3 regions of the Geodermatophilus sp. SYSU D00705 genome follow, and region 2 is predicted to be linked to each of the others. Evidence: riboswitches for the same ligand, from Rfam matches in the RefSeq annotation. Region 2 holds a riboswitch; each other region holds the start of a gene.
What was found. A riboswitch is a leader RNA that binds a small molecule or an ion and turns the genes downstream of it on or off. The one in region 2 is predicted to bind S-adenosylmethionine.

Region 1 (5,425 bases), on a different contig from region 2:
CCGATGTCCCCGTGGCTGGACGTGCACGTCGAGGCGCTGGCCCAGCACCCCCAGGAGCGCTGATGACCGCCTCCACCTCGCGGCAGCTGCGCATCACCTTCCGCCAGTACGACGGTGAGATGCTCGGGACGTGCTGGTGCGGTCGCACCAAGACCAGCGCCCACCCGCGGCCGCTGTGGGAGTGGCTGGACGACCACGAGCACCTCGGCGGCGACGAACAGGAGGTGACCGATGAGCACTGACACCCCCGTCGGCAGGTTCGACCTGCCGGGGACCCCGGTCTTCGACGGCCAGACCAGCCGGCGCGGCTTCCGCATGAACAAGCTGTTCATGAGCCTGCGCTCGGCGGAGGCCCGGGAGCGGTTCCTCGCCGACGAGGCCGCCTACTGCGACGAGTTCCGGCTGAGCCCGGAGCAGAAGCAGGCCGTGCTCGCCCGCGACTGGCAGGCGATGATCGACCTGGGCGGCAGCATCTTCTACGTGTACAAGCTGGCCATGATGGACGGCCGGTCGATGCAGTACCTGGGTGGTGTCTTCAGCGGCATGACCGAGGAGGAGTTCGTGGCGGCGATGCGTGCGGGAGGACGGCGGGATGGCTGAGGTGATCTGGGGCCTGGCGACGTCGCACGTCCCGTCGATCGGGGCGGCGATGGACCGCGGCAAGACCGAGGACCCGAACTGGAAGGGCCTGTTCGACGGCTACGCCCCGGCGCGGGAGTGGCTGGCCGAGCACCAGCCCGATGTCGCGATCGTGATCTACAACGACCACGCCAACGGCATCGACCTCGACATCGTCCCCACGTTCGGCATCGGCACCGCCGAGCGCTACGAGGTGGCCGACGAGGGCTTCGGCAAGCGCCCGGTGCCCGACGTCGTCGGTGACCCCGAGCTGTCGCTGCACCTGCTCGAGAGCCTGGTGGACGACGGCTTCGACCTCACCGTGTTCCAGGAGCTCGACGTCGACCACGGGTTCACCGTGCCGCTGTCGGTCTGGACGCCGGACCCGGGCGAGGCCTGGCCGTGCCCGGTGATCCCCCTGCTGGTCAACGTCATCCAGTACCCGCAGCCGACCGCGGCCCGCTGCTACGCCCTCGGGCAGGCCCTGGGCCGGGCGATCCGCAGCTACCCGAAGGACGTCAAGGTCGCCGTGCTGGGCACCGGCGGGATGTCCCACCAGCTGGCCGGGTCGCGGGCGGGCTTCATCAACCCCGACTTCGACCACATGTTCCTCGAGGCCATCGAGAAGGACCCGGCCAAGCTGACGACGCTGTCCCGCCAGGACTACATCCGCGAGGCCGGCTCCGAGGGCATCGAGATGATCATGTGGCTGATCATGCGCGGGGCGATGAACGAGCAGGTGACGAAGGTGCACTCGCACTACTTCGTGCCGGCGTCCAACACCGCCGCGGCGATCGCGCTGTTCGACAACCGGGTGCCCCAGCCGGCCTGAACCGGCACCCGTGGACCGACGGGCCGTACCGCTCCTCCGTCGAGCGGTACGGCCCGTCGGCGTCCCAGGGGCCGGTCACCAGTCGACGCCGGCCCGTTCGGTGCCGGTGCGGAGCAGGCCGCCCCGGTCCACCCGGTAGGTGTTCATGACGGTCAGCCGCGGGCTGTAGACGTGCACGCTCAGCGCGGGCTCGGCACCGGTGTTGGTCACCCGGTGCACGTGGTGGGCGCCGAACGGGCGCACCCGGCCGGCCGAGAGCCGGGTGGCGTCCGGGAGCGCGCCCACCTCCTCGTCCAGCGTGCCGCGGACGACGGCGAACGCGCCGGCCGAGCCGCCGTGGTCGTGCAGGCCGGTGCCCTGGCCGGGCAGCCAGGAGAGCAGCCAGACCTGCGCGGCGGCCAGTGCGGGGTGCAGCGAGGGGTCGAGGGCGTCGGCGGCCAGCGCCGGGTCGAGCAGGTGGGTCCACCGGCTCTCGGCGCGGTACTCCACCAGCGCCGACCAGCGGTGCTCGGCGGCGGCGAGGGCCGCGGCCAGCGCGGCGGCCCCGGTGCGGCGGCGGGTGGGGTCGGCGTCCGGACGGCGGGCAGGGGACAGCAGGGATCGGGTCACGAGGGTCCTTCGGAGAGTGCTGGGGGTGGGCGCGGGGATCAGCGGCGGCGACATCGCGCGCTGGACACGCGCAGCAGGTCCACGGCGACGCGGCGGGTGAGCCTCACCGCGCGCCCCGCGACAGGTCCACGTCAGCCGCGCCGCGCGGTCCGGGCGGCGTCGACCTGCGGGCGCGCCGCGGCCAGCCAGGCGTCCAGCGGTGCGGGGTCGTCCCAGGTCTTCTCCAGCAGGTACAGCCCGCGGGTCGGCGTGGTGGCGCCGAGCTCGACGAGGACCGGCTTGAGCAGCAGCTCGGGTGCCAGCGCGTGGGTGGGCCCGCCGCCCAGCATCAGCGGGACGGCGACGACGCCCGCGAGGTCGCCGGTGCCGATCTGGTCGAGGAACAGCTTGAGCAGGCCGGTGTAGGTGGCCTTGTAGGTGGGGCTGGCGACGACGGCGACCTCGGCCTCGCGCACCGCGGCGACCGCCTCGGCCACGGCCGGGTCGCCCCAGGCGAGCAGCCCGGCACCCAGGTCGACGACGTCGACGACGAGGTCCGGCGGGGCGTCGGTCAGCCGCTCGACGACCAGCTCGGCGGCGGAGCGGGTGCGGGAGCGGGGCTTGGGGTTGCCGACGACGGCGACGGTGGTCATGCCGCGGCCGCGTCGCGCTTCGCGACCTCCTCGCGGACCAGCGGGAGCACGTACCGGCCGACGTCGATGGCGTCGCCGAGCAGGTCGTAGCCGCGCATCGAGATGATGTCGACGCCGAGGCCGACGTAGTCCAGCAGCGCCTGGGCCACCGTCTCGGGGGTGCCGACCAGCGCGTTGGAGTTGCCCGCACCGCCGGTTGCCCGCGCGGTCGGCGTCCACAGTGCGCGGTCGAACCGCTCACCGCGGGCGGCGATCTCCAGCAGCCGCTGCGAGCCGGTGTTCTCGGGGCCGGTCAGCGGGTGCCGGCGCGAGATCGGCTGCCGCCCACCGGCGGTGCGGGCGGTGATCCGGTCGACGGTGCGGTACGCCTTCTCCCAGGCCAGCTCCTCGGTGGGGGCGATGATCGGCCGGAAGGCCACCTGGATCCGCGGCATCGTCGTCCGCCCCGCCGCACGGGCCGCCGCGTGCACGCGCTCGATCTGCGCCGCGGTCTCGGCCAGGGGCTCGCCCCACAGCGCGAAGACGTCGGCCTCGGCGCCGCCGGCGGCGTAGGCGGCCTCCGACGAGCCACCGAAGGAGACGTCGGGGCGCGGCTGCTGCACGGGGAAGGTGTCGCTCACGAAGTCGGCGAACCGGTAGTGCTCGCCGTCCCAGTCGAACGGCTCGCGGGAGGTCCAGGCCTTCTTGACGATCTGGATGTACTCGCGGGTGCGGCCGTAGCGCTGGTCCTTGGTCAGGTAGTCGCCCTCGCGCTGCTGCTCGGCGTCGGTGCCGCCGGTGATGAAGTGCACGGTCAGCCGGCCGTCGCCGATCTGGTCGAGCGTGGCGAAGGTCTTGGCGGCGAAGGTCGGGTAGCTGACGTTGGGCCGGTGGGCGAGCAGCACCTGCAGGCGCTCGGTGTGCGAGAGCAGGTACGCGGCGGCGGCCGAGGGCTCGGGGGCGCCGGAGCCGTAGGCGAACAGCACGCGGTCCCACCCCCAGTCCTCGTGGGCGCGGCCCAGGCGCAGCGTGAACTCCTTGTCGAAGCTCGCGCCGGAGCGGGGGGTGGTCTCGGAACCGTCGTTGGTGGCGGCGATGCCCAGGAACTCGATCGGCATGGTGGTCCTCACGTGGCGGGGCGGCCGCGCGCTGGACGCGGCCGGGGGAGGGATCGGGAGGGCGCCGTCAGGGACAGGTGGCCGACCAGACCCGCCCGAGGTCGACGTGGACCCGCCGGACCAGCCGCGGGGCGGCTGCGGGGGCGGTCGACAGGCTGGGCACGGGGATATCTCTACCATCTCGATCGGGTTTGACGGGAAAGCGGGTGCCGTGTCACGCTCCCGGCAGGTCAAGAGTGCCAGCGACAAGCCCCGGCTCGCTGGCCGGCAACCCTTCCTCCGCGATGGGGTGCCCCGGGTGACGACCTGGCGGGTGTGCCGACCGGCGCCCGCAAGCGCGGACCCCGTACCCGGGTCCCCGAACCGAGGAGCCCTGCGTGACCGGCGCCGTCCTGTCCCGTCCCGTCCTCCCCGCCGCCCCGGAGCGGCCGCTGCTGCCGGTCGTCGGCGCCGACACCGAGGTGCCGCTGGTGCCCACCGGGCGGGCCCCGTACGCCGATCTGGACACCGCGGCGAGCACCCCCGCGCTGGTCGCGGTCGCCGACCGGGTGGCCGAGACGTTGCCGCTGTACGCCAGCGTGCACCGCGGCGCGGGCTACCTCTCGCAGGTCTCGACAGCCCTGTACGAGTCCGCGCGTGACACCGTCGCCCGCTTCGTCGGCGCGCGGCCGGACGACGTCTGCGTGCTCACCCGCAACACCACCGACGCGCTCAACCTGCTGGCCGCCTCGGTCCCGGCGGGGGAGCGGGTGCTGGTGCTCGACTGCGAGCACCACGCCGACCTCCTGCCCTGGCAGCGCCGGGGGAACACCACCGTGCTCCCCACCCGGTCCACGGTCACCGCGACGCTGCGGGAGCTGGCCGCCGAGCTCGCCGCGCAGCGCCACGCCCTCGTGGCGGTCACCGGGGCGTCCAACGTCACCGGCGAGGCGCTGCCGCTGGCGGACGTCGTCGAGCTGGCGCACGCCGCCGGTGCGCGCGTGGTCGTGGACGGCGCCCAGCTGGTGCCGCACCGCCGGTTCTCCCTCGCCGCGTCCGGCGCGGACTACGTCGCACTGTCGGGACACAAGCTCTACGCGCCCTACGGCACCGGGGCGCTGGTCGGCCGGCGGGACTGGCTGGACACCGCCCCCGCCCACCTGGCCGGTGGCGGTGCGGTGCACGAGGTCACCGTCGAGGCGACGCGGTGGGCCGCGGCGCCGCACCGGCACGAGGGCGGGTCGCCCAACGTGCTCGGCGCGGTCGCGCTGGCCGCGGCCTGCGACGCGCTGACGGAGCTGCCCGAGGGTGCCGTGGAGGAGCACGAGCTGGCGCTGCGGGCCCGGCTGGAGGCCGGCCTCGACGCGCTCCCCGGCGTGCGGCGGCTGCGCATCTGGCCGGACTCGGCGACGCCCACCGGGGTCGTGTCGTTCACCGTCGAGGGCGCCGACCCGGGCCTGGTCGCCGCCGTCCTCTCGGCCGAGCACGGCGTCGGCGTCCGGGACGGCCGGTTCTGCGCCCACCCGCTGCTCCAGCGGCTCGGCGTGCCCGAGGGTGCCCTGCGCGCCAGCGTCGGCGTCGCCACCACGGCGGCCGACGTCGACCGGCTGCTCGCCGGCCTCGCCGCCTTCCTGGGCCGCGGGCCGGCGGTGCGCTAC
Region 2 (5,425 bases):
CCCTCCGCGAGATCGGCGATCTCGTGGCGATCAGCCCCACCGGACCCACGAGATCGGCGATCTCGTGGGTTCCACAGGCGGTCCGGAACGCCGACAGGGGCGGCCCGCCGAAGCGGACCGCCCCTGCCGGGCAGTGCTGGTACTACGCGAGGGCGGGACTCAGAAGTCCATGCCGCCCATGCCGCCGTCGGCGCCCGGCATGGCCGGAGCGGCCTTCTCCGGCTTGTCGGCGATGACGGCCTCGGTGGTGAGGAAGAGCGCCGCGATGGAGGCGGCGTTCTGCAGCGCCGAGCGGGTCACCTTGGCGGGGTCGATGATCCCGTTGGCGACCAGGTCCACGTACTCGCCGGAGGCGGCGTTGAGGCCCCAGCCGGTGTCGGAGTTGCGCACCTTCTCCGCGACGACGCCACCCTCGAGGCCGGCGTTGACGGCGATCTGCTTCAGCGGCGCCTCGAGCGCGACGCGCACGATGTTGGCACCGGTGGCCTCGTCACCCTCGAGCTCGAGCTTGTCGAACGCGACGGCGGTGGCCTGCGCCAGGGCGACGCCACCACCGGCGACGATGCCCTCCTCGACGGCGGCCTTGGCGTTGCGCACCGCGTCCTCGATGCGGTGCTTGCGCTCCTTGAGCTCGACCTCGGTCGCGGCACCGGCCTTGATGACGGCGACGCCACCGGCCAGCTTGGCCAGGCGCTCCTGCAGCTTCTCGCGGTCGTAGTCGGAGTCCGACTTCTCGATCTCGGCGCGGATCTGGTTGACCCGGCCGGCGATCTGGTCGCTGTCGCCGGCGCCCTCGACGATCGTCGTCTCGTCCTTGGTGACGACGACCTTGCGGGCGCGGCCCAGCAGCTCGGTGCCGGCGGACTCCAGCTTGAGGCCGACCTCCTCGCTGATGACCTGGCCACCGGTGAGGATGGCGATGTCGGTCAGCATGGCCTTGCGGCGGTCACCGAAGCCGGGGGCCTTCACCGCGAGGGACTTGAAGGTGCCGCGGATCTTGTTGACCACCAGGGTCGCCAGGGCCTCGCCCTCGACGTCCTCGGCGATGATCGCCAGCGGCTTGCCCGACTGCATGACCTTCTCCAGCAGCGGGAGCAGGTCCTTCACCGAGCTGATCTTGCTGTTGACGACGAGCACGTACGGGTCGTCGAGGACGGCCTCCATGCGCTCGGCGTCGGTGACGAAGTAGGGCGAGATGTAGCCCTTGTCGAAGCGCATGCCCTCGGTGAGCTCGAGCTCGAGCCCGAAGGTGTTGCTCTCCTCGACGGTGATGACGCCTTCCTTGCCGACCTTGTCCATCGCCTCGGCGATGAGCTCGCCGATGGCCGGGTCAGCGGCGGAGATCGACGCGGTGGCGGCGATCTGCTCCTTGGTCTCGACGTCCTTGGCGGTCGAGAGGAGGTACTCGGTGACCGACTCGACGGCCTTCTCGATGCCCTTCTTCAGGGCCATCGGGTTGGCGCCGGCGGCGACGTTGCGCAGACCCTCGCGGACGAGCGCCTGGGCCAGCACGGTGGCGGTGGTGGTGCCGTCACCGGCGACGTCGTCGGTCTTCTTGGCGACCTCCTTGACCAGCTCGGCGCCGATCTTCTCCCACGGGTCCTCGAGCTCGATCTCCTTGGCGATGCTCACACCATCGTTGGTGATGGTGGGGGCACCCCACTTCTTCTCGAGGACGACGTTGCGGCCCTTGGGGCCGAGGGTCACCTTGACGGCGTCGGCGAGGGTGTTCATGCCCCGCTCGAGGCCGCGGCGAGCCTCTTCCTCGAAGGCGATCATCTTGGCCATGTGGTGATGTCCTCCATGCATGGATCGCTGCACGGCCGGGTTCGGCGCCCGCGACGGACGACACCGGTGGTGCGGGCACTCCGTCGGCCCGCGCACCAGCGCCTCACCGCATCCGACCTGATTGGCACTCGGCACTGTCGAGTGCCAATCGAGAGTCTGGCACTCGCCCCTGCCGAGTGCAAGAACGGGTGGGGAGGAGGCCGCTGTTCCCGCGGATCCGGGAGGACGACGGAGGCCCGGTCCCCCCGCAGGGTGACCGGGCCTCCGTGTGTCTCGCGGTGGTTCTCAGGCGACGCGGACGGCGTCGGCCTGCGGACCCTTCTCGCCCTGGACGACCTCGAAGGTGACCCGCTGGCCCTCGTCGAGGCTCTTGTACCCGTCCATCTGGATGGCCGAGTAGTGGACGAAGACGTCCTGGCCGCCGTCGACGGCGATGAAGCCGAAGCCCTTCTCGGCGTTGAACCACTTCACGGTGCCCTGTGCCACGTGTGCTCCCACGTTTCGTGCGTGCGGACGACCCCCGCGAACCAGGAGGCCGGGTCTAGCTCTTCCGCCCGCCGAACACGAACGTGGAACTGAAACCGCGGGAGAACGTACAGCACGAAACGCGTGGTGAGAGCAAACTCACGCACGCGTCACCCCGGATCGGGGGACACCCACCGACCCGGACGGTGCCGACCCTACGCGGTCAGCCGATGAGGCCCGCGGCCCGCACCGACTTCAGCGAGGGCTCGACGACGTGCGTCGGCCCCACCACCGGCTCGAGCGGGTCGAGGGTCTTGAGGCCCTCGCCGGTGTTGAGGACGACGGTCTCCTTGGCCGGGTCCAGCCGGCCGTCCTCGACCAGCTGGCGCAGCACCGCGACGGTGACCCCGCCGGCGGTCTCGGCGAAGACGCCGGTGGTGCGGGCCAGGTCGCGGATGCCCTGGACGATCTGCTCGTCACCGACCCGGCCCACCGATCCGCCGGTGCGGCGGATGGCGTCGAGGGCGTAGGGGCCGTCGGCGGGGTTGCCGATGTTCAGCGACTTCGCGATGCCGGTCGGCTTCACCGGCTTGACGACGTCCCACCCGTTGTCGAAGGCGGTGGCGATCGGGTCGCAGCCGGCCGACTGGGCGCCGAAGATCGTCCACTCGGAGGCCTCGACGATGCCGGCGGCGGTGAGCTCGCGGAAGGCCTTGTCCACCTTGGTCAGCAGCGACCCGGACGCCATGGGGATGACCACCTGGGCCGGGATCCGCCAGCCGAGCTGCTCGGCGATCTCGTACCCCATCGTCTTGGAGCCCTCGGCGTAGTAGGGCCGGACGTTCTGGTTGACGAACGCGGTGTCCTCGAACTCGTCGGTCTCGGCGAGCTCGCTGGTCAGCCGGTTGACGTCGTCGTAGGAGCCCTCGACGGCGACCAGCGTCTGGCCGTAGACGGCGGACTGCACCACCTTGCCCGGCTCCAGGTCGGCGGGGATGAAGACGAACGAGGGCAGCCCCACGCGGGCGGCGTGCGCGGCGACCGAGTTGGCCAGGTTGCCCGTGGAGGCAGCGGCGATCTTGGTGTAGCCCAGCTTCTTGGCGGCGGTGGCGGCGAGGCTGACCACGCGGTCCTTGAACGAGTGAGTGGGGTTGGCGGAGTCGTCCTTCACCCAGAGCCCGCCGGTGAGGCCGAGCTCGGCGGCGAGCCGGTCGGCGCGCACCAGCGGGGTCAGGCCCGGGTCCAGCGAGACGCGCGAGGCCGGGTCGTGGCCCACCGGCAGCAGGGCGACGTAGCGCCAGATGTTCTGCGGGCCGGCCTCGATCTGCTCCCGGGTGACCGCCCGCATCACCGCCGGGTCGTAGTCGACCTCGAGCGGGCCGAAGCACTCGGCGCAGGCGTGCTCGGCGATCAGGCCGAAGGTGGCGCCGCAGTTGCGACACACCAGCCCGCGGGCGGGGTTCTGCGGGATCGGGCCACCGCCGGACGAGTCGGCCTGGACGGAACCGGGAGCGGTCAGGGTCATGCGACGACTACCTCCTCATCTTCCCCACCCCGGGCCGTCGAGCCGGGTGGGACGGAATTGGCACCTTCCGCTGTGCGAGCGCACAGGCGGCGGTTGCCGGGGCTTCGTCGGGCCGTGTCCCTCTGCCCCTCTGGATGAGTGGAACGCCGTCGACTCTACCCACGTGGGCGGCGCCCCAGGGGGCCGGGCCAGGATGGGCCGGTGAGCACGCGCGTCGTCTACACCGACCTCGACGGCACGATGGTCGGCCCGCGGGGCTCCTTCTGGCACACCGCGAGCCGCGACCTCACCGCCTCGCCGGCCACCGCGCTGCTCGACCTGCACCGCGCCGGGGTGGAGTTGGTGCTGGTGAGCGGGCGGACCTACGAGCAGGTCGTGGAGGCGGCGCGGATCTTCGCCGCGGACGGCGCGATCGCCGAGCTCGGCTCGGTGGTCAGCTGGGACGCCGGGCGCAGCGTGCACCACCTCACCGGCGACCTGCCCGCGGAGTACGCCGACCAGGCCCCGATGGACGTGATGGAGCGGCTGGGCGTGGTCGACACGCTGCTGGCCCGCCACGCCGGCCGGCTGGAGTGGCACGCGCCCTGGCACACCACCCACCGCACCGACGCGCTGCTGCGGGGCCGGGTCGACCCGCTGGCGGTGGACGCCGAGCTGGCCGCGATGGGAGCCGGTTGGCTGACGCTGAAGGACAACGGCTCGATCCCGGCGACGGGCCGCATGACCCTGGCGCCCGAGGCGCTGCCGCCGCGGGTCTACCACCTGATGCCGCGCGGCATCTCCAAGGGCGCGGCGATCGCCTGGGACCTCGAGCGCCGCGGCCTCACCCCCGCCGACGCGGTGGCGATCGGCGACAGCGTGAGCGACCTGGAGATGGCGCCGGCGGTGGAGCGGTTGTGGATCACCGCGAACGGGGCCACGGTCGACGGGATGGCCGACCTGCTGGCCGCCGTCCCCAACGTGACCGTCACCGACGCGCCGATGGGCGAGGGCTGGGCCCAGGCCGTCCGCGCGAGCCTCTAGCGGAGGCTGGGAGCGCAGGTTTCCTGCGCTCCCAGCCTCCGCTCAAGAGGTGACGTCGCGGCGGGCGAAGTGGCGGAAGGCCAGCGCCGTGAAGACCGCCGCGTAGACCAGCGACTGGACGACGCCGCGGAAGAGGTCCCCGGAGTCGACCGGGGTCTGCAGCAGGTCGGTCCAGGCGAACTCCTCCGCCGTGGGGAACCAGTCCCGGATCGAGCCCAGCTGCTCCACCTGGTCGAGGATCGCGAAGACGAACATCGTGAACACCGCGCCCCCGACGGCGGCCAGCGGGGCGTCGGTGATCGTGGAGAACCAGAACGCCAGGGTGCCCACGACCAGCAGGTGGACGGCGAGGTACCCGACCATGCCGGCCAGCCGCAGCAGCCCCTCCCCCTGCGGCAGGGTCACCCCGACCGGGGTCTGGATGGCCTCGAACCCGAACGCGATGCCGCCGGCGACCAGCCCGACCAGGACGAGGGTCAGCAGGGCGCCGACCGACAGCACCAGCGCCGCGTACCACTTCTGCCGGAGCAGCCGCATGCGCGGCACCGGGGTGGCCAGCGTGTAGCGCAACGACCCCCACTGCGCCTCGGCGGCCACGGTGTCGCCGAAGAACAGCGCGTAGAC
Region 3 (5,425 bases), on a different contig from region 2:
TCGGGGTCCAGCCGGCCCCACGTCTCGTAGGCGACCCGCACCGCGGGGAGGGTCCCGCCGCGCTCCAGGGCGAACGGCCCCGGCAGGTCGAGGAAGCGCCGGTCCCCGGCCGGGTCGCCGTCCCGCCAGCCACCGGGGTGCGGCGGGGCCCAGGGGGCAGCGACCTGCCCGACCGGGGCCCCGCCGTCCATCAGGCCTCCTTCGCGGCGCGGAAGCCGGCCTCCAGGTCGGCCAGGATGTCGTCGATGCCCTCGAGGCCGACGGCCAGCCGCACCAGGCCCGGGGTGACGCCGGTGGTCAGCTGCTCCTCCGGGGTCAGCTGCGAGTGCGTCGTCGACGCCGGGTGGATGACCAGGCTGCGCACGTCGCCGATGTTGGCCACGTGACTGTGCAGCTCCAGCGCGTCGACGAACCGCTTGCCGGCCTCGACGCCGCCGTGCAGCTCGAAGGTCAGGACGGCGCCCGCGCCGCGCGGCGCGTACTTCTGCTGGGCCGCGTGCCACGGCGAGGAGGCCAGGCCCGGGTAGTTGACCCGGTCGACGGCGTCGTGGGCCTCGAGGAACTCCGCGACCCGCTGGGTGTTGGCCACGTGCCGCTCCATGCGCAGCGACAGCGTCTCGATGCCCTGCACCACCAGGAAGGCGTTGAACGGCGAGATCGCCGGGCCGAGGTCGCGCAGCAGCTGCACCCGGGCCTTGAGCGCGTAGGCCGGCGCACCGAGGTCGGCGTAGACCACGCCGTGGTAGGTCGGGTCGGGCTCGGTGAAGCCGGGGAACTTCCCGCCGGTCCAGTCGAAGGTGCCCGCGTCGACGATCAGGCCGGCGATCGCCGTGCCGTGCCCGCCGAGGTACTTCGTCGCCGAGTGGACGACGACGTCCGCGCCGAACTCGATGGGGCGGATGAGGTACGGCGTGGCGATGGTGTTGTCGACGATCAGCGGGACGCCGTTGCGGTGCGCCATCTCCGCCACCGCGCTGATGTCGAGGACGTCGCCCTTCGGGTTGCCGATGGTCTCGGCGTAGAACGCCTTGGTGTTCTCCCGCACCAGCGACTGCCAGTTCTCGGGGTCGTCGGGGTCCTCGACGAAGGAAACGGTGATGCCCAGCTTCGGCAGCGAGTGGTGCAGCAGGTTGTAGGTGCCGCCGTACAGGGAGGCGGAGGCGACGACGTGGCTGCCGGCCTCGGCGATGTTGAGGATCGCGAGGGTCTCCGCCGCCTGCCCGCTGGAGACCGCGAGCGCCGCGACGCCGCCCTCCAGCGATGCCACGCGCTGCTCGAGCGCGTCCTGCGTCGGGTTCATGATCCGCGTGTAGATGTTGCCCATCTCGGCCAGCGCGAACAGGTCGGCGGCGTGCTGGGCGTCGCGGAACTGGTAGCTCGTGGTGGCGTAGATCGGCAGCGCGCGGGCCCCGGTCGTCGGGTCGGGGCTGGTGCCGGCGTGGATCTGCCGGGTCTCGAAGCTCCAGCTCTGCGGGTCGGTCATGCGCCGGTCTCCTCTCGTCGGGAGACCCCGCGGCGCACGGGGACCTCCGTCCTTGCCCGGCGGCGGGCGCCGTCGGGCCGGCTCTTCCCCTGGAGCACCTCGGACGGAGTCGAGGTTGCCGGGCAGCCAGCCAGGTGCTTTCCACTGCCTCTCGTGAGCCAGTCGCGATCCTAGGCAGCCCACCGCCCTGCGGGGAACACCGGCCTCGGGTTCCCGCAGGTCAGCGGGTGGGCGGCCCTGCTGGGTGCTCGGCGGTGCGGCAGGCTGCCCGCGTGCGCGCACTGGTGTTCGAGTCCTTCGGCGGCCCGCTGACCGTGCAGGAGGTGCCCGTGCCCGACCCGGCGCCCGGCGGCGTCGTCGTCCGGGTGGGGGCGAGCGGCATCTGCCGCAGCGACTGGCACGCCTGGCAGGGCCACGACCCCGACGTCGTCCTGCCGCACGTGCCCGGCCACGAGCTGGCCGGCACCGTCGCGGCCGTCGGGCCGGGCGTGCGCCGGTGGCGGGCCGGGGACCGGGTGACCGTGCCGTTCGTCAACGCCTGCGGCCGCTGCCCGCAGTGCGCCGCGGGGGAGCACCAGGTCTGCCCGCACCAGACGCAGCCCGGCTTCACCCACTGGGGGTCGCTGGCGGAGCACGTCGCCCTCGACGCCGCCGACGTCAACCTGGTCGGGCTGCCCGACGGGCTCGACGACGTGACCGCGGCGAGCCTGGGCTGCCGGTACGCCACCGCCTTCCGCGCGGTCGTGCAGGTCGCCGCGGTGCGGGCCGGGGAGTGGGTCGCCGTGCACGGCTGCGGCGGCGTCGGGCTCTCGGCGGTGCAGGTGGCGGTGGCCGCCGGCGCCCGGGTCGTCGCCGTCGACGTCTCCCCGGCGGCGCTGGACCTCGCCCGCGCGCTGGGTGCCGAGCACACGGTGGACGGCGGCGGGACGGGTGGGGTGGCGGAGGACGTCGCGGCCACGGTCGCCGAGCTGACCGGGGGTGGCGCGCACGTGTCGCTGGACGCCCTGGGAGCGGCGGCCACCTGCGAGAACTCGGTCCGCTGCCTGCGCCCGCGCGGACGGCACGTGCAGGTCGGGTTGCTGCCTCCCGCGCAGGGCCGCCCGGCCGTGCCCATGGAGCTGGTCATCGCTCGCGAGCTGCAGGTGCTGGGCAGCCACGGCATGGCCGCGCACGCCTATCCGGAGCTGCTCGGACTCATCGCCGCCGGCCGGCTGGCCCCGCAGCGCCTGGTCACCCGCCACCTGGCCCTGGACGACGCCGCCGCGGCGCTGGCCGACGTCGGCCGGGCGCCGGGCATCGCGGTGGCGACCCGCTTCTGACGGCCAGAGTGGCCACTTCGGCCGCACGTGGAACGGCCGAAGTGGCCACTCTGGCCGACCGCGCCGGGAGGACCCGCCCCTAGAGGACCTTGGAGAGGAACGCCCGGCAGCGGGGGTGCTGCGGGTCGGTGAGCACCTGCTTCGGGTCCCCGGCCTCCAGGACGACGCCGTCGTCCATGAAGACCAGGGTGTCGCCGACCTCGCGGGCGAAGCCCATCTCGTGGGTGACGACGACCATCGTCATGCCCGACTCGGCCAGGCCGCGCATGACGTCGAGGACCTCGCCGACCAGCTCCGGGTCCAGCGCCGAGGTCGGCTCGTCGAAGAGCATCAGCTTGGGCTCCATCGCCAGCGCCCGGGCGATCGCCACCCGCTGCTGCTGGCCGCCGGAGAGCTGGTTCGGGTAGTTGTGCACCCGCTCGCCGAGGCCCACCCGCTCGAGCAGCTCGATGCCGCGGGCCCGGGCGGCCTCCTTGCGCACGCCCTTCACCTGCGTCGGCGCCTCGATCACGTTCTCCAGCGCCGTCTTGTGCGGGAACAGGTTGAACCGCTGGAACACCATGCCGATGTCGCGGCGCTGCGCGGCGACCTCGCGGTCGCGCAGCTCGTGCAGCTTGCCGCCCCTCTCGCGGTAGCCGACGAGGGAGCCGTCGACCCACAGCCGCCCGGCGTCGATCTTCTCCAGGTGGTTGATGCAGCGCAGGAACGTCGACTTCCCCGAGCCGGACGGGCCGATGACGCAGACCACCTCGCCCGGCCGGACCTCCAGGTCGATGCCCTTGAGCACGTCCACGTGGCCGAAGGACTTCCGCACACCCTCGGCCTTCACCATCGCCTGCCCGTTCGCGGTCACTTCGAGCTCCCCACCTCACGCGCCTCCCGCGCCGCCCGCTGCGCCCGGGTCTCCCGCGCGCCGAAGCCGCGGCTGAACCGCTTCTCCAGGAAGTACTGGCCGACCATGAGCAGGCTCGTCAGCGCCAGGTACCAGAGGATCGAGGCCACGGCCATCGGGATGATCTGGAACGTCCGGCTGCCGATGGCCCGCAGCTGGAAGTTCAGCTCGCTGGTCACCGGCACCGCGAGCAGCAGCGAGGTGTCCTTGAGCATCGCGATCGTCTCGTTGCCGGTCGGCGGGATGATCACCCGCATCGCCTGCGGCAGCACGATCCGGCGCATCGTCTTGCCGCGGCTGAGGCCCAGCGCGCTGGCCGCCTCCGCCTGGCCGGGGTCGACCGACTGGATGCCGGCCCGCACGATCTCGGCCATGTAGGCGCCCTCCGACAGCGCCAGGCCGAGCAGCCCCGCGGTGAAGCCGGCGAAGATCTGGTTGCCGTCCAGGCCGAGGAAGCGCAGGTCGCCCTCGAACCCGAAGAGGTCCATCAGCTGCCGGTCGAAGGGGATGCCGAGGTCGTAGGTCGCGTACAGGGCGCCGAGGTTGGCGATGAAGAACAGCAGGACGATCCGCGGGATCGCCCGGAAGACCCAGATGTAGGCCCACGCCGCGCCCGAGACGATCGGGTTGGGCGACAGGCGCATGACCGCCAGCACGATGCCCAGCAGGACGCCGAGGACCATCGCGAGGACGGTCATGATCAGCGTCGTCCGCGCCCCGCGGAGGACCGGGGGCGTGAACATGTTGTCGAGCATGAAGTCCCACTGGAACACCGGGTTGGTGGCCAGCATGTGGACGAACATCGCCACCAGCACCGCGATGACGACGGCGGCGATCCAGCGGCCGGGGTGCCGGACCGGCACCGCCCTGATCTGCTCGGGCGGTGCCGGCCGGCTGGTCGTGTCGGGGGCCTCGGCGGCCATGGCGGAGTGCTCCGGTCAGCCGACGGTGGGGTTCACCGTCGGGTCGTCGATGGCGCCGTCCTCGACGCCCCACCGGGAGAGCACCTCGGTGTAGGTGCCGTCGTCGATCAGGGCCTTGACGGCGTCGGCGACGGCCTGGGCGAAGTCGGCCTGGTCCTGGGCGACCACGTAGCCGTAGGGCGCGGCGTCGTAGATGTCGCCGAGCAGCTCGAGCTGGCCGTTGGTCTGCTGCACGGCGTAGGCCATGACCGGGGAGTCGGCCAGACCCGCGGCCGCGGCGCCGGAGACGACCGCCGCGGTGGCGTCGCTCTGCAGGTCGTACTGGTTGATCGTGATCGGGTCCTCGCCGGCGGCCTCGCAGGCCTCCGACCGGGCGGTGATGTCGTCGACCTGCACGGTGGCCTTCTGGACGGCGATGGTGAGCCCGCAGGCGTCGTCCGGGTCGACCCCGTCGGGGTTGCCGGCCTTGGTCGACCACTGCGTGCCGGCCTCGTAGTAGCTGATCATGTTGGCCTGCTGCAGGCGCTCGGGGTTGATCGTGAACGACGAGACGCCCACCTCGTACCGCCCCGAGCCCACGCCGGCGATGATCGAGTCGAAGGCGGCGGTCTGGAACTGCGCCTCCAGGCCCAGCTTCTGCGCGACGAGGGTGAACAGGTCGACGTCGAAGCCGACGATCGTCTCGCCGTCCTCGGCGATGAACTCGCTGGGGGCGTAGCTGGTGTCGCTGCCGACGCTGATCACGCCGTCCTCGGCGATCGCCGCGGGCACGCGGGCGGCGAGCGCCTCGTCGGCCTCCACGGTGGGC

Region 1: linked by a shared signal. The riboswitch ahead of ACI78Q_RS11345 (aminotransferase class V-fold PLP-dependent enzyme) and the one ahead of thrC (threonine synthase) in region 2 are both predicted to bind S-adenosylmethionine.
Region 3: linked by a shared signal. The riboswitch ahead of ACI78Q_RS04075 (bifunctional o-acetylhomoserine/o-acetylserine sulfhydrylase) and the one ahead of thrC (threonine synthase) in region 2 are both predicted to bind S-adenosylmethionine.

The regions. Positions count from the first base shown of each region.
Region 1 covers NZ_JBJGYT010000011.1:101,705-107,129, reverse strand. The annotation lists gene ACI78Q_RS11380 (muconolactone Delta-isomerase family protein) at 1-63, shown strand, start outside; gene ACI78Q_RS11375 (hypothetical protein) at 63-242, shown strand; gene ligA (protocatechuate 4,5-dioxygenase subunit alpha) at 232-600, shown strand; gene ACI78Q_RS11365 (class III extradiol dioxygenase subunit beta) at 593-1,450, shown strand; gene ACI78Q_RS11360 (cysteine dioxygenase) at 1,526-2,059, opposite strand; gene ACI78Q_RS11355 (NADPH-dependent FMN reductase) at 2,191-2,691, opposite strand; gene ACI78Q_RS11350 (LLM class flavin-dependent oxidoreductase) at 2,688-3,788, opposite strand; SAM riboswitch class IV at 4,017-4,132, shown strand; gene ACI78Q_RS11345 (aminotransferase class V-fold PLP-dependent enzyme) at 4,166-5,425, shown strand, end outside.
Region 2 covers NZ_JBJGYT010000010.1:13,412-18,836, reverse strand. The annotation lists gene groL (chaperonin GroEL) at 160-1,788, opposite strand; gene ACI78Q_RS10195 (cold-shock protein) at 2,074-2,274, opposite strand; gene thrC (threonine synthase) at 2,477-3,778, opposite strand; SAM riboswitch class I at 3,791-3,919, opposite strand; gene ACI78Q_RS10185 (HAD family hydrolase) at 3,980-4,801, shown strand; gene ACI78Q_RS10180 (ABC transporter permease) at 4,844-5,425, opposite strand, start outside.
Region 3 covers NZ_JBJGYT010000003.1:236,442-241,866, forward strand. The annotation lists gene metX (homoserine O-acetyltransferase MetX) at 1-191, opposite strand, end outside; gene ACI78Q_RS04075 (bifunctional o-acetylhomoserine/o-acetylserine sulfhydrylase) at 191-1,483, opposite strand; SAM riboswitch class IV at 1,527-1,642, opposite strand; gene ACI78Q_RS04080 (zinc-binding dehydrogenase) at 1,756-2,802, shown strand; gene ACI78Q_RS04085 (amino acid ABC transporter ATP-binding protein) at 2,882-3,655, opposite strand; gene ACI78Q_RS04090 (amino acid ABC transporter permease) at 3,652-4,617, opposite strand; gene ACI78Q_RS04095 (ABC transporter substrate-binding protein) at 4,633-5,425, opposite strand, start outside.